Linked DNA regions of Pseudoxanthobacter soli DSM 19599. The protein of the gene in region 1 interacts with the protein of each later gene in a pairwise test. Links are inferred from orthologs where the notes say so. Each region holds a gene or a part of one and is shown in the gene's direction. Other genes may lie near its edges.

Region 1 (4,729 bases):
CATGGATCTCCTGCTGCTTCGGCAGCTTGGCGATCTCGGCGTCGTAACGCGCCTTCACCTCGGCGTCGGTCACCGAGTTGGAGACGTCCTCGCTGATGTAGGCGTTGCGAAGCGCGCGGGTGCGCAGGTAGTCGATCCGCTGCTGGAAGGCGTCGGTCTTGTCGATGCCGGCCTTCTGCCCTGCCTGGGCGATCAGCTGCATGTCGATCAGGACGTCGGTCAGCACGTGACGGCGATCGGCCTCGGGAATACGCGCGAGCTGGTCGGAGAAGTCCTCGGAGACGAAGCCGAGATCGGCCTCGGTGATCTTCGCGCCGTTGACGGTGGCCACCACCGTGTCCGGGCTCTTCTTCTCGGCGGCGGCAGCGGGAGCCGGCGTCTCGGACTGGGCGAGCGCGGGAACTGCGGCGCCGAGGGTCGTCGTGACGAGCAGTGCGGCCGCCAGCGAACGGGCGGCATCACGGAAGGAGGGGGTGAAGGACATGAGTTCCGGCTCCACAGGGCGGCGTCGCCGCCCGCCGTTGATTGGACGGGCAAGACGCCCGCTTCGGTTTTTCCGCGGTCTGGAGCGCCCGGATGAGCGCGCCGCCGCAAGAAGGCTTCCATCGACGCCGGATCGCCCGATCCCGCCCCGCCGATCGCCGCGCTCCAGGGCCTAGAAGCCGGGCGTTGCACCCGGCCGGACCGGCCCTGAGCCTTGGCGTGGGCAGGATTTCCACCCGACTTCGGCGAAATATGGACGTTTCCGTGCCGACGACGTTACAATTCGGCAATGTTTCCGCTGGCAATCCGAGGGTCCGGCGGGCGGTTGCAAGCCGTCGCGCCGTCGATCTCCGCGCCTGCGGTCCGCCGGAACGCGCATCGCAGCCGCATCTCCCGCAAGAACCCGGCCGTTCTCCCCGTCGCGGGCCTGATTTCCCGCCGTCGGCGCCGTGCCGTTTTCACGCAGAACACGCCGCGACGGCCCTGGCGGGCCCCCGGTGCCGGGTGCGCGCGCACTTTGTCCGAAAGCCGCAGCGTTGACAACCACGGACCCCGTTCTTATGTCTCGCGGCGGGCCGGACCGTGCGCGAGCGCGGCTGCGATGGCGTGCGTCCGCCCGGGTGCCGACCATCCGATCCTCGGCCGGCCGCCTTCTCGCCCCAGTTGCCGTCTTCAAGATCATAATGACGTCATGATCGAAGCGGCATTCGGGGCGTACGGCAACCCGCCGCAGGGATCGCAAACCGGAGACGGGCGGCGAGCCCTCCTCGATCTGTTCCGAGAGGAAAGTTGCACATGGCCGGTCTCGGCGCCCTCGCCCGCAAGATTTTCGGGTCGTCGAACGATCGAAAGGTGAAGGGCTACCGTGCCCGTATCGCCGCGATCGGAGCTCTCGAAGCCGAATTGAAGGCACTCTCCGACGACGCCTTGCGCCAGCGGACCGACACCTTCCGCCAGGAAGTCGCCAACGGGCGCAGCCTGGACGATCTGCTGATTCCCGCGTTCGCCACCGTGCGCGAGGCATCGCGGCGCGCCATGGGCCAGCGCCATTTCGACGTTCAGCTCATCGGCGGCATGGTGCTGCACGACGGCAAGATCGCCGAGATGCGCACCGGTGAAGGCAAGACGCTGGTCGCGACGCTGCCGACCTACCTGAACGCATTGTCCGGCAACGGCGTCCACGTCGTCACCGTCAACGATTATCTCGCCCGCCGCGACGCGGAGTGGATGTCGCGGGTCTACGGGTTTTTGGGACTGTCGACCGGCATCATCGTCCACGGCCTCAATGATGCCGAGCGGCGCGCCTCCTATGCCGCCGACATCACCTACGGCACCAACAACGAGTTCGGCTTCGACTATCTGCGCGACAACATGAAGTACGAGCGCGGCTCGATGGTCCAGCGCGGCCACGGCTTCGCCATCGTCGACGAGGTGGACTCGATCCTGATCGACGAGGCGCGCACGCCCCTCATCATTTCCGGCCCGCTCGACGATCGCTCGGACTTCTACAACACCATCGACGCCTTCATTCCCCGTCTCGAGGCCGACGACTACGAGGTGGACGAGAAGCAGCGCACCGCATCGTTCACCGAATCCGGCAACGAGCGACTGGAAGTCTGGCTGAGCGAAGCCGGCCTTCTCAAGGGCGGCTCGCTCTACGACATCGAAAATGTCTCCGTGGTGCATCACCTCCAGCAGGCGGTGCGGGCCCACAAGCTGTTCCAGCGCGACCGCGACTACATCGTGCGCAACGGCGAGGTCGTGATCATCGACGAGTTCACCGGCCGCATGATGCCGGGCCGGCGCTATTCCGACGGCCTCCACCAGGCGCTGGAGGCGAAGGAACGCGTCCAGATCCAGCCCGAGAACCAGACGCTCGCCTCGATCACCTTCCAGAACTATTTCCGCATGTACGGCAAGCTCGCCGGCATGACAGGCACGGCCGCGACGGAAGCCAACGAGTTCCTCGACATCTACGGCCTCGAGGTGGTCGAGATCCCGACCAACCTGCCCGTGAAGCGCATCGACGACGACGACGAGGTCTACCGCACCGTTGCGGAGAAGAACCACGCCGTGGTCGAAGTCGTGCTGGACTGCAAGAAGCGCGGCCAGCCGGTTCTCGTCGGCACCACGTCGATCGAAAAGTCCGAGCAGCTCGCCGCCGACCTGCGCAAGGCGGGCTTCCGCCAGCGCGACCTGTCCGAGCCGTTCGACGGCCGCCCGCCGGCGCCCGACGACTTCGTGTTCCAGGTGCTCAACGCCCGCTATCACGAGCAGGAAGCCTACATCATTGCCCAGGCCGGCGTGCCCGGTGCGGTGACCATCGCCACCAACATGGCGGGCCGCGGCACCGACATCCAGCTCGGCGGCAATCTTGAGATGCGGGTCGCCCGCGAACTCGCGGACCTCGAGGACGGCCCGGAGAAAGAGGCGCGCGTCGCCGAAATCCGTGCCGATATCGCCCGGCTGAAGGAGCAGGCCCTGGCCGCCGGCGGCCTCTACGTCATCGGCACCGAGCGCCACGAGAGCCGCCGCATCGACAACCAGCTGCGCGGACGCTCCGGCCGCCAGGGCGATCCCGGTCACTCGCACTTCTTCCTGTCCCTGCAGGACGACCTGATGCGCATCTTCGGGTCCGATCGCATGGACGGCATGCTGCAGCGCCTCGGCCTGAAGGAAGGCGAGGCCATCGTCCATCCCTGGATCAACCGGGCGCTGGAGAAGGCGCAGCAGAAGGTCGAAGCCCGCAACTTCGACGTCCGCAAGAACATCCTGAAGTACGACGACGTGATGAACGACCAGCGCAAGGTCGTGTTCGAGCAGCGCATCGACCTGATGAGCGCCGACAACGTCGCCGATACGGTCGCCGAGATGCGCCATGTCGTGGTGGACGAACTCGTCGCCAAGCACATCCCCGAGCGCGCCTATCCCGAGCAGTGGAATTCCCAGGACCTTCAGGACGACGTGCGCGTCTACTTCAATCTCGACCTGCCGGTCGTCGAATGGGCCCGCGAAGAGGGCATCGCCGACCAGGAAGTGCGCGAGCGTCTGAAGACCGCCGCCGACGAGGCCGCCGCACGCAAGGTCGCCCAGTATGGCGAGCCGATCATGCGCCAGGTCGAGAAGGCGGTGCTGCTGCAGACCCTCGACCACCTGTGGCGGGAGCACCTGTCGACCCTCGACCACCTGCGCTCGGCGATCCACCTGCGCGGCTATGCCCAGCGCGATCCCTTGAACGAGTACAAGTCCGAGGCATTCACGCTGTTCGAGGCGATGCTCGCCCACCTGCGCCAGCAGGTCACCGGCCAGCTCGCCCGCGTCGAACTGGTTCAGACGCCGCCGCAGCTCTCCGAGGAGGCGACGCTTGCGACCGCCATCGCCGAGCACGAGGACCCTGTGACCGGCGAGAACGAGGTCGTCGAGGCGGCGGCTGCGTTCCAGCCAGCTCCGGCTGCGGACCGCAACCCCGCGGATCCGGCGACGTGGGGTCGCGTCGGCCGTAACGAGCCCTGCCCGTGCGGCTCGGGCCGGAAGTTCAAGCACTGCCACGGCCAGTTCGTCGCCTGATAGCGACCGGCTAGAGACGTGCCGCCGGACGGATGCGTCCGGCGGATGAAAAGGGTCGTCCGGCCCTGGAAAATGCGCGCGGGACGCCACACGTGAGCGAAACGCCTCAGGCCGCCGGCGCAGGCGCGGCCCGTTGTCCGGACCGGTACACCGCCACATGGCAGAAAAGCCGCGCTCGATCCTCCTTCTCGCCAATCCGAAAAGCGGACGCGCGGCACAGGGCCTCGATTCGGCCCTCGCCGCCTTCGGCGATGCCGGCATCGCCGTCGAGCGCGAGGCGCCCGGCGATTGCGACGCCCTCGCCGAGACGATCCGCAGCCGCGCCGATGCGTTCGATGCCGTGGTGCTGGCCGGTGGCGACGGCACGGTGAACGCCGCCGCCGAGGCGCTTGCCGAAATCCGCAAGCCGTTCGGCCTGCTGCCGTTCGGCACCGCCAACGATCTTGCCCGCACCCTCGGCATTCCTGTCGGCGCCGCAGCCGTTCGCACCATCGTCGAGGGCCGGACCCGGGCGATCGACCTCGGCCGCGTCAACGACCGGGTGTTCGTCAACGCCGCCAGCATCGGGTTGCCCGTCTCGGTCGCCCAGCACCAGGACGCCGCGTTGAAGCGCCGGCTGAAGGCGCTGAGCTACTTCGTCACCGCGGTGCGGGCCTTCAAGTGCTGCACCCAGCGCTTC
Region 2 (4,238 bases), on another replicon or contig:
CAAGGCGGAAGCCGCACGACAGACCGCGGCCAACGCCGCAGGATCAACCAGCCCAAGGCCGCCCGGCGCCGGTGGCATCTCTTCCATGGCGGTGCAAGAGCGCAGGAAGGCCTTGAAGGCTTCGGACTGGCGATCATGGCTCCAGCCGTCCAGAGCCGCCGGGCGAAACCTGCCGTGTGCGCCGCCATCGTCGGCGGCGGCGGGTTGTGCGAGCGCCATTCCGGAAACGAAGGCGGCGTAAGACAGCACAACGGCCAACCTGACCCCACGCAGGCCGGAGGGCGCCCGTGCGAACGCTCGTCCCCCCATGCTCCGCGGCGGGGCAGGTAGCATCATTCCACCGATTCAGTGGCGACCAGCTTCCAGTTGGGATCCCGCTGGTCGGTGTCGCGGGCAAAGGTCCAGCGGTCGACCACGTCGGTCACCTTGTTGGGGTCGCCCTCAACCACCGTCCCATCCTTGGCGCGGGTCAGCGAAACCAACTGGCTTTCGATGTGAACGACGACCTGCGCCGTCACCCCGCGCATGGCAATGGCGACGATTTCGGCCTTGGAAATGCCGACGAAGGTTGATTCCACCGTCTCGCCACGCGCCTCGCGCTCGGCGATGGCGCCAGAGAAGCCCTCGAACACCTCCTTCGACAGCAGCGGACGCAGCGCCTTGCGGTCGCCGCCGGCGAACGCGGTGACGATCATTTCGTAGGCGACGCGCGCGCCGGCGACAAAGCGCTCGGGCGAAAAGGAGGGATCGGCGGCGAGCAGGGCCTTGAGCCCGTCGTGCAGCTTGGAGCCTTCCGGGGCGAAGCGCTTCAGCGTCTCCTCGGCGGCCTGGTCCGGCGTGTCGTTGGCGGCCGGGAGGCGCGCCGTGGGCAGCGCGGTCACATTGTCGCGAGACGGCGGCTGCGCGGGTCCGGCGTCCGCATTCCCGCTGCCCGCCTGCCCACCGCGACGGGCGAAGGGATCGAACGGCCGGCCCTCGTTGCCGGTGCGCCGCCCGAGCACGCTGCGCAGGCGCAGGAACACGACCACCGCGAGGACGATGAAGATAATATTATAGATGTCGAAGAATTCGCCCATCACACCCGACCGTTCGCCCGACCCTCCGAAGCTCCTTATCGGAAGAATGCGGATCTTCGACCCACTGCCTTGTGTCGCGGACTGAACCGCCGCGCGACACTTTCGTAAATCCCGATGGCGCCCGCGAACATGCAACCGCGATTGCCCAAGCCATTCTTTGGTACCCTTCGGCCCGCAACAGCCACCCTGGGCCCCACCAGAGCTTGCCGGCGTCCGTATCTGCAGGCCTGCTTCCCTCTATGTAAGCCACCTTCAAGCAGCATAAAGGGTCCGATACAAGTCCGTTGCCTTAGTGCCCGAAATAGGGCGTTCAGCGAGATGAACCTCCCGAACCCCGATCATCGTCCTATATTGGCATGAATCGCGCATCCGCGCCTCCATAGGTTCGCGACCGGCTCCGTTCATCTCGACGAACGGCGACGGCAGCATGAAAAAGATCCGGAACGACGGCCGCATGGCTCCATTCGACACCAACCGCATTCCCGGCCAGGGACGGCCCAGGGCAACCTTCGGCCTCGGTGGCCTGATCGTCGCCGGGCTTATCGGCCTGCCCCTTGTCGAGATCGCCGTCTTCATCCTCGTCGGCCGTGCCATCGGGGTGACGGCGACCATCGGCCTCGTGCTGCTGTCGATGATCGCCGGAACGACACTGATGCGGCGCCAGGGTTTCGGCATGCTGCGACGGATGCAGGCGGAACTCGATTCCGGCCGCGTGCCGGGCGAGGCGATGGTGCACGGCGCGATGATCGTGCTGGCGGGCGTGCTGCTCATCATCCCCGGCTTTGTCAGCGACGTCGTGGGCCTCGCGCTGTTCCTGCCTCCGGTCCGAGACTTCGTCTGGTCGGCGATCCGCCGCCGCATCGAGATCGTGACCGTCGAGACCCGTGCGCCCGGCGGCCCCGGTCCGGTGGTCGACCTCGATGCCGATGCGTTCCGCCGCCGCGACGGACACGACGGCGGGGAGCCAGGCAAGGGTGCGTCGCCCTGGGTCATCCCGCCACCGGACGGCCGGCCCTGAGCGTCGCCGCGCGCCTTGTGAAGCGCGCGCGGAGCGTGGTAGAGCATCGGGCCGAAAATGCAGCGGAAAGCGCGGATCTCCCGCGGCCCGCGCGACGGCTCCGGCGTTTTCGGACCGGCTGGGCCGCCTGAAGCACACCGTCCGGAAGGGAAGGAACGGCGTCAACGATTCCGGCCGGGAGATGGATATGCCGTCCCGGCCACCGGCATCGCGGCGGTACCATCCGGAATGCGGGGACGACGGGTTCCGTGTCTCCTCGGCCGGCCTTCCGAGCGGCGCTCGACCCACATAGCCAGACCGTCTCAAAGAAAGATCCCCGGGCAACTCCCGCCTCAACGCCGCGGGACACCGCCGCGGGATCGCGGCTTAACAACACCAAACCCAGCACGAAGGCACGATGAGCAACACAGACAACGGCGCCACGGCCCATGCCGGCGCGGCAGCAGCTCCCTCGATCAACGTCCTCGGCCAGTACCTGAAGGATTTCTCGTTCGAGAATCCTCATGCGCCGATGTCGCTGCAGCCGCGTCAGGCGAGCCCGCAGATCAACGTCTCGGTGAACGTCAACGCCAAGCCGCTCACGCCGGCCGACGTCGAGGTGACGCTGACCATCGAGGCCAATGCCGGTGCGGAGGCAGACCTCCTGTTCCACACGGAAATCACCTATGCCGGCATCTTCCGGATCCAGAACGTGCCGCAGGAGCACATCCAGCCTCTGGTGATGATCGAGTGCCCGCGCCTGCTGTTCCCGTTCGCGCGCCAGATCGTTGCCGACGCGACCCGCGACGGCGGCTTCCCGCCGCTGCTGCTCGACCCGATCGATTTCGCCGCGCTCTACCAGCAGAACATCCAGCGCGCCCAGGCCGCCGCTGCCGGCCTGCAGCCGAACTGAGGAAAGCCCGCGCCCGACCGCTCCTGGGTGCGGGCGCGGTGTCTCGTCAGGTCCCTGCGGACGACGCCGTCCGCAGGGCCGCATCCTGTTCATCCGGCCACAGATTCCACAATGCCTTCTCGCCCATGAGGGCGACGAACGCCTGATGCGCCGCGCGTTCCTCGCTCGTGACGAACGAGGGCAGCGGTTCCGGGCGAGGGCGCGCCCGTGCCACGCCGCCCGCCGGCGTGAAGCCGCGGCGGGTGCTGGTTCCGGCCGTATCGTCGGCGAGGCCCAGGGCCGCCTGCCGGCCACCCATCAGTTCCACATAGACTTCCGACAGCAATTCGGCATCAAGCAGCGCGCCATGGCGCGTGCGCATCGAGTTGTCGATCTTGTAGCGGGCGCAAAGCGCGTCGAGGGTGTTGGGTCCGGCCGGGTGCTTGCGGCGGGCGATCTGCAGCGTGTCGATGACGCGGCTCATCGGCACCGCCTCGCGGCCGAGCCGGCCAAGCTCCATGTTGATGAAGCCCATGTCGAACTCGGCGTTGTGGATCACCAGCACCCCGCCGTCGATGAAGGCGAGAAACTCGTCCACGATTTCGGCGAAGCGCGGCTTGTCGCGCAGAAAGTCCTCGGACAGACCGTGGACCGCGAAGGCCTCCGGCGGCATGGACCGTTCCGGATTGATGTAGACGTGATACGAGCGGCCGGACTGGATGCCGTTTATCAGCTCGACGCCGCCGATTTCCACTAGGCGATCGCCGCCGCGGGCCCTCAGGCCGGTGGTCTCGGTGTCGAACACGATTTCCCGCATCGTCCTGCCTCCATCGTTGCGCGCCGTGGCGCGGCTCTTCCTTCCTGACGGGCCGTCACCGGTGCGGAAAGGCAAATCGGCGCCGCCGGACGCTTATCCCCCGCATCTTGTCCGGATCGGCGCCACCGCGCGCAGGATCGCCGCCACCGCGCGCTCGGCAAAGGCCATGCCATGGCCGGTATCGATCAGGAAGTGCGCGCGACGACGCTTCTCGGCGTCCGGCATCTGGCGGGCGAGGATCGCGGCGAAGCGGGCTTCATCCATACCGGGGCGCGCGAGAACCCGTGCGCGCTGAACGGCCGGATCCGCCGTCACCACCACCACCGCATCGACGGCACGGCCACGGCCGGTCTCCAGCAGCAACGGCACATCGAGCACGGCAACGCGCCGGCCGGCGGCGGAAGCGCCGGCGAGAAACGCCGCTTCCTCCTCGCGGACCAGCGGGTGGACGATGGC
Region 3 (4,188 bases), on another replicon or contig:
ACGGCGAGGCGCAGGCCCTTGGGGGCGAAGGCGAGGCCGCCGACCGCGCGAGGATGCTCGAAGGCGCGTTCGCTGCCGTCTGCCAGCTTCACCCATGCCGTCCGGCCGGATGCGAAGGCGACGGCGCCGCCCGGCCCGGCCGCAAGGCGGTCGATCCACTTGCGGTCGCGCGTCGCCACGGTCTCGGCCTTTCCGTCAGCCGCGATGCGCACGACGCGCCCATCGTCGCCGCCGGTGACGAGCGCACGGCCTTCAAGGTCGGTCACGGCGGCAAGCAGGCCCCCGTTATGGGCGGTAACGGCGATTGGCTCACCGCCCGAGGCGAGCCGAACCGTGCCGTCGCCAAGGGCGAAGGCGGGCGTGTTGCCCAGGAAGGCGGTGGTGACGACGTAGGCGTCGAAGGCGAGGGGGCTGAGCGACGGCACGGCGATCCTCAGGCGGCGGAGCAGGCGGCGAAGCCGGCTTCGAGCTTGGCCCGATCAAGATCGCGGCCGATGAACACGAGGCGGCTTTGGCGCTTTTCGCCGGGTGCCCACTGACGCTGGTGGTCGCCCTCGATGATCATGTGGACGCCCTGGATGACGTAGCGCTGCGGGTCGCCGGAGAACGACAGGATGCCCTTGAGACGCAGGATGTTCGGCCCCTGCTCCTGGGTCACCTTCTGGATCCACGGGAAGAACGTGGTCACGTCGAGATCGCCGGCCGAAAGCGAAACGCTCGAGATGCCCGCCGCCTCGACATGGTCGTGGTGGTGATGATGGTGATCATGATCATGATCATGATCATGATCGTGGTGATGATGGTCGTGGTCGCAATCGGGACCGCAGGTGTGATCGTGGTCGTGCCCGGCCTCTTCCAGGAAATGCGGATCGAGGCTCAGGATGCGGTCGAGGTCGAACGAGCCGCGGTCGAGCACCGCACTGAGCGGCAGCGCGCAGCGTTCCGTCCGGTGGATGGTCGCGAACGGGTTGATGGCGCGGATGCGGGCCTCGATCGCCGCGAGTTCTTCCGGCGTGACGAGGTCGGACTTGTTGAGGACGACGATGTCCGCGAACGCGATCTGCCCTGCGGCTTCGGCGGTGTCGGCGAGGCGCAGCGCGAGGTGCTTGGCATCCGCGACGGCGACGACCGAATCGAGCGCGGCGGCGGCGCGAACGGTGTCGTCCATGAAGAAAGTCTGCGCGACAGGGGCCGGGTCGGCGAGGCCGGTCGTCTCCACCAGAATGGCGTCGAACGCGCCGCGGCGCTTCAGGAGGTTCTCGACGGTGCGGATGAGGTCGCCGCGAACGGTGCAACAGATGCACCCGTTGTTCATCTCGAACACTTCCTCGTCGGTGTCGACGAGCAGGTCCGCATCGATGCCGATCTCACCGAACTCGTTGACGATGACCGCGTAGCGCTTGCCATGGTCCTCGGTGAGAATGCGGTTCAGGAGCGTGGTCTTGCCGGCGCCGAGGAAGCCGGTCAGCACGGTCACCGGGATGCGGGCATCGGGAGCGGAGGCCGACACGGTGGCGTTCGACGTGGAGGCGTTCGACATGGGGTCGTTCCTTGGATGCGAACGAAGTCGTAAACGTTCGGACGATGTCGCGGGGGATTCGAGCCTGGCAGGGGCGGGCCGCATCCCGTATGGGCATCTCAAATAGTCTTTGCGAGGCGGCGGGGGAAGATGCCGGTGCCTCATAATGTCCCCCCGCCCTCGCGCGGACGCCGGCGGAGTACACCATGACAGAGCAGTCCGGTCCCGATCGCGATCCGCATGCCGGTCACGGACCGGGGGCCGGGTACGGCATCGCGGGCAGCCTTGCCGCCGGCGGTCACCGGCTGCCGGTGCGCATCTATTACGAGGACACCGACTTTTCCGGCATCGTCTACCACGCGAGCTATCTGCGGTTCCTGGAGCGGGGACGGACCGACTTCCTGCGCCTCATGGGCATCGGCCATCGAGAACTCGCGGATGGGCGGCACGGCGAGCCGCTGGCGTTCGCCGTGCGGGCCATGACGCTCGATTTCCTTGCTCCGGCGCGGATCGACGACGTGGTCGTGGTCGAGACGGCATTCAGGTCCGTGGGCGGTGCCCGGCTCGTGCTCGCCCAGAGAATCGTCGTCGGGGAGGGCGCCGGCGGTGGAGCGGGCCGCGTTCTGGTCGAGGCCGAGGTGACCGTCGTCGTCATCAGTCCCGAGGGCAAGCCGCGGCGGCTTCCTGCGGCGCTGAGATCCCGCCTCGGCGGTGCCGGTGCACCGCCGGAGGCGCCTTAGTCGCGCACGCCGCCGAGCGCCGCCTCGCGTCCTGCGGGTCGCTGCTTCCACCAGCGCATCAGCCGGTTGTGGACCGGCTTCTCGAACGCCTCGTAGACGACGAGCGAGCCGGCCACGCTGCCCACGACGATGAGCACGCCATAGAGCCAGTCCGGCACAAGCGCCTCGAAGCCGGGGATGCGCATCACCATCGCGCGCACCGCGAGGATGGCGAACAGGTGCGTGATGTAGAGCGAGTATGAGGCGTTGCCGAGATAGACGAACAGGCGGGTCACGCTCCCCTTCGCCTCGATGGGCGGTCCCAGCACGGCCGCCGCGACCAGGATCGCGGCCGGGATGCCCCAGTGCAGCACCCGCTCCGCGCCGGTCGGCGTCACCTGCCACGACAGCAGGCCCGCCGCGACGAAGGACGCGGCCACGAGCGCGATCCGCGGCAGGCGGCCGAGTTTCACCCCGTGGCGCCACATCAGCGCGATCCACATGCCGAACGCGAATTCCAGTACGATGGGCTCGAACCAGGTCGAGAACGGCGGCGGCAGCGAGACCGCCCGGTCGAGGACGACGAGGGCGACGAGCAACGCCGTGACGGCGCTCACCGCATAGAGGCGCGGCAGCACCAGCGCGCAGGCGAACAGGACGTAGAACAGCATCTCGTAGTTCAGCGTCCAGCCGACGGTGATGATCGGCCCGAGGGTGCCGTCCTGGGGAACGAACAGCAGGGAATGGGCGAGGCTCGACCACGTCACCAGCTCTGTGCTGCGCGAGAACGCCAGAATGGCGGCTGCGAAAGCCAAAGTGGCGGTCCAGTAGAGCGGCACGATGCGCATCAGGCGGCGGGCGAGGAAGTCCCCGATCGCTCCCGGTCGCTCGAACATGCGCTGCGACGACACCACCATGATGAAGCCGGAGATGACGAAGAAGATGTCGACGCCGAAACCGCCATATTCGATGCGCGGATAGGCCGGATCGACGACGCCGGTGCGGTTCACGACCGAGATGTAGGCGTGCAGCACGACGATGAGCAACGCGGCGATCGCCCGGAGAATCTGGATCGAAACGAGCATAGCCGTGGCCCTGCATGAATCGCCGCGGCGGGGCGGTCGTGATTCGCCATCTACGGTGAAATGCAGCGGAGCCGCAAGGAAACACTGCGTTCGGGTCGCCGGCAGTGGCATCGGAAGCACAGGCGCCCATTGCACATGCGATTTCGACGCAAGATCCAATTTTCGACACGATTGACGGGAAACACAGACCTCGATTCTTTAGGCGCGGATCCGACTCGTGCCGCGTCAGGGTGCCGACGCGGCGGGTCAGGTCCGAAACGGTGCCGAAGACCGTTCGGGGTCGCCGCCCACCACACTCGTTCTTGTTCACGACCACCATCACGAGGTCGATCAGACCATGAATCCCGCTGACGTGGCCAGCGAAGCGCTCGCCGCTCCGACCGGCGATATTTCGCTGATCGGTCTGTTCCTCCAGGCCCACATCATCGTGAAAGTCGTGATGCTGGGCCTGCTGTTCGCCTCCATCTGGTGCTGGGCGATCATCATCGACAAGCAACTGCTCATCACCCGCACGCGGCGGCAGATGAACATGTTCGAAGAGGCGTTCTGGTCCGGCCAATCGCTTGAAGAACTTTATCGCAGCCTCTCCGGCCGGGCGAATGCCGGCCTCGGCGCGCTGTTCGTCGCCGCGATGCGCGAGTGGAAGCGGAGCCATGAAGGCCAGCGTCCGGCGCTCGCCTCGCTCACCCAGCGCATCGACCGCGTCATGAACGTCTCCATCGCGCGGGAGATGGAGCGGCTGGAAAGGCGGCTGCTCGTGCTCGCGACCGTCGGTTCGGCCGGGCCGTTCATCGGTCTGTTCGGCACGGTTTGGGGCATCATGACGTCGTTCCAGGCGATCGCCGCTTCCAAGAACACCAACCTC

What was found.
Region 2: the proteins of secA (region 1) and secB interact in binary tests that used the Escherichia coli proteins (3 or more experiments, as listed by UniProt). The link is inferred for Pseudoxanthobacter soli DSM 19599 from one-to-one orthologs.
Region 3: the proteins of secA (region 1) and BUF17_RS06105 interact in binary tests that used the Escherichia coli proteins (3 or more experiments, as listed by UniProt). The link is inferred for Pseudoxanthobacter soli DSM 19599 from one-to-one orthologs.

The regions. Positions count from the first base shown.
Region 1 is NZ_FRXO01000005.1:61,445-66,173, reverse strand. The notes cover bases 911-4,250. They hold secA (preprotein translocase subunit SecA), read left to right. Parts: upstream 911-1,278; coding sequence 1,279-4,050; downstream 4,051-4,250. Other genes in these bases: BUF17_RS13060 (lipid kinase), read left to right, coding at 4,208-4,250. Outside these bases: BUF17_RS13070 (peptidylprolyl isomerase), read right to left, coding at 1-484; more of BUF17_RS13060, read left to right, coding at 4,251-4,729. UniProt on the Escherichia coli protein: Required for protein export, interacts with the SecYEG preprotein conducting channel.
Region 2 is NZ_FRXO01000003.1:467,073-471,310, reverse strand. What follows is about bases 1,390-4,238. They hold secB (protein-export chaperone SecB), read left to right. Parts: upstream 1,390-2,491; coding sequence 2,492-2,986; downstream 2,987-4,238. Other genes in these bases: coaE (dephospho-CoA kinase), read right to left, coding at 3,876-4,238; dnaQ (DNA polymerase III subunit epsilon), read right to left, coding at 3,033-3,782; BUF17_RS09645 (FxsA family protein), read left to right, coding at 1,531-2,094. Outside these bases: mltA (murein transglycosylase A), read right to left, coding at 1-249; BUF17_RS09650 (Tim44/TimA family putative adaptor protein), read right to left, coding at 333-1,076. UniProt on the Escherichia coli protein: One of the proteins required for the normal export of some preproteins out of the cell cytoplasm. It is a molecular chaperone that binds to a subset of precursor proteins, maintaining them in a translocation-competent state.
Region 3 is NZ_FRXO01000002.1:372,666-376,853, reverse strand. What follows is about bases 694-3,492. They hold BUF17_RS06105 (YbgC/FadM family acyl-CoA thioesterase), read left to right. Parts: upstream 694-1,725; coding sequence 1,726-2,259; downstream 2,260-3,492. Other genes in these bases: BUF17_RS06100 (acyltransferase family protein), read right to left, coding at 2,256-3,323; BUF17_RS06110 (CobW family GTP-binding protein), read right to left, coding at 694-1,540. In the rest of the region: BUF17_RS06115 (WD40 repeat domain-containing protein), read right to left, coding at 1-425; more of BUF17_RS06110, read right to left, coding at 434-693; protein TolQ, read left to right, coding at 3,661-4,188.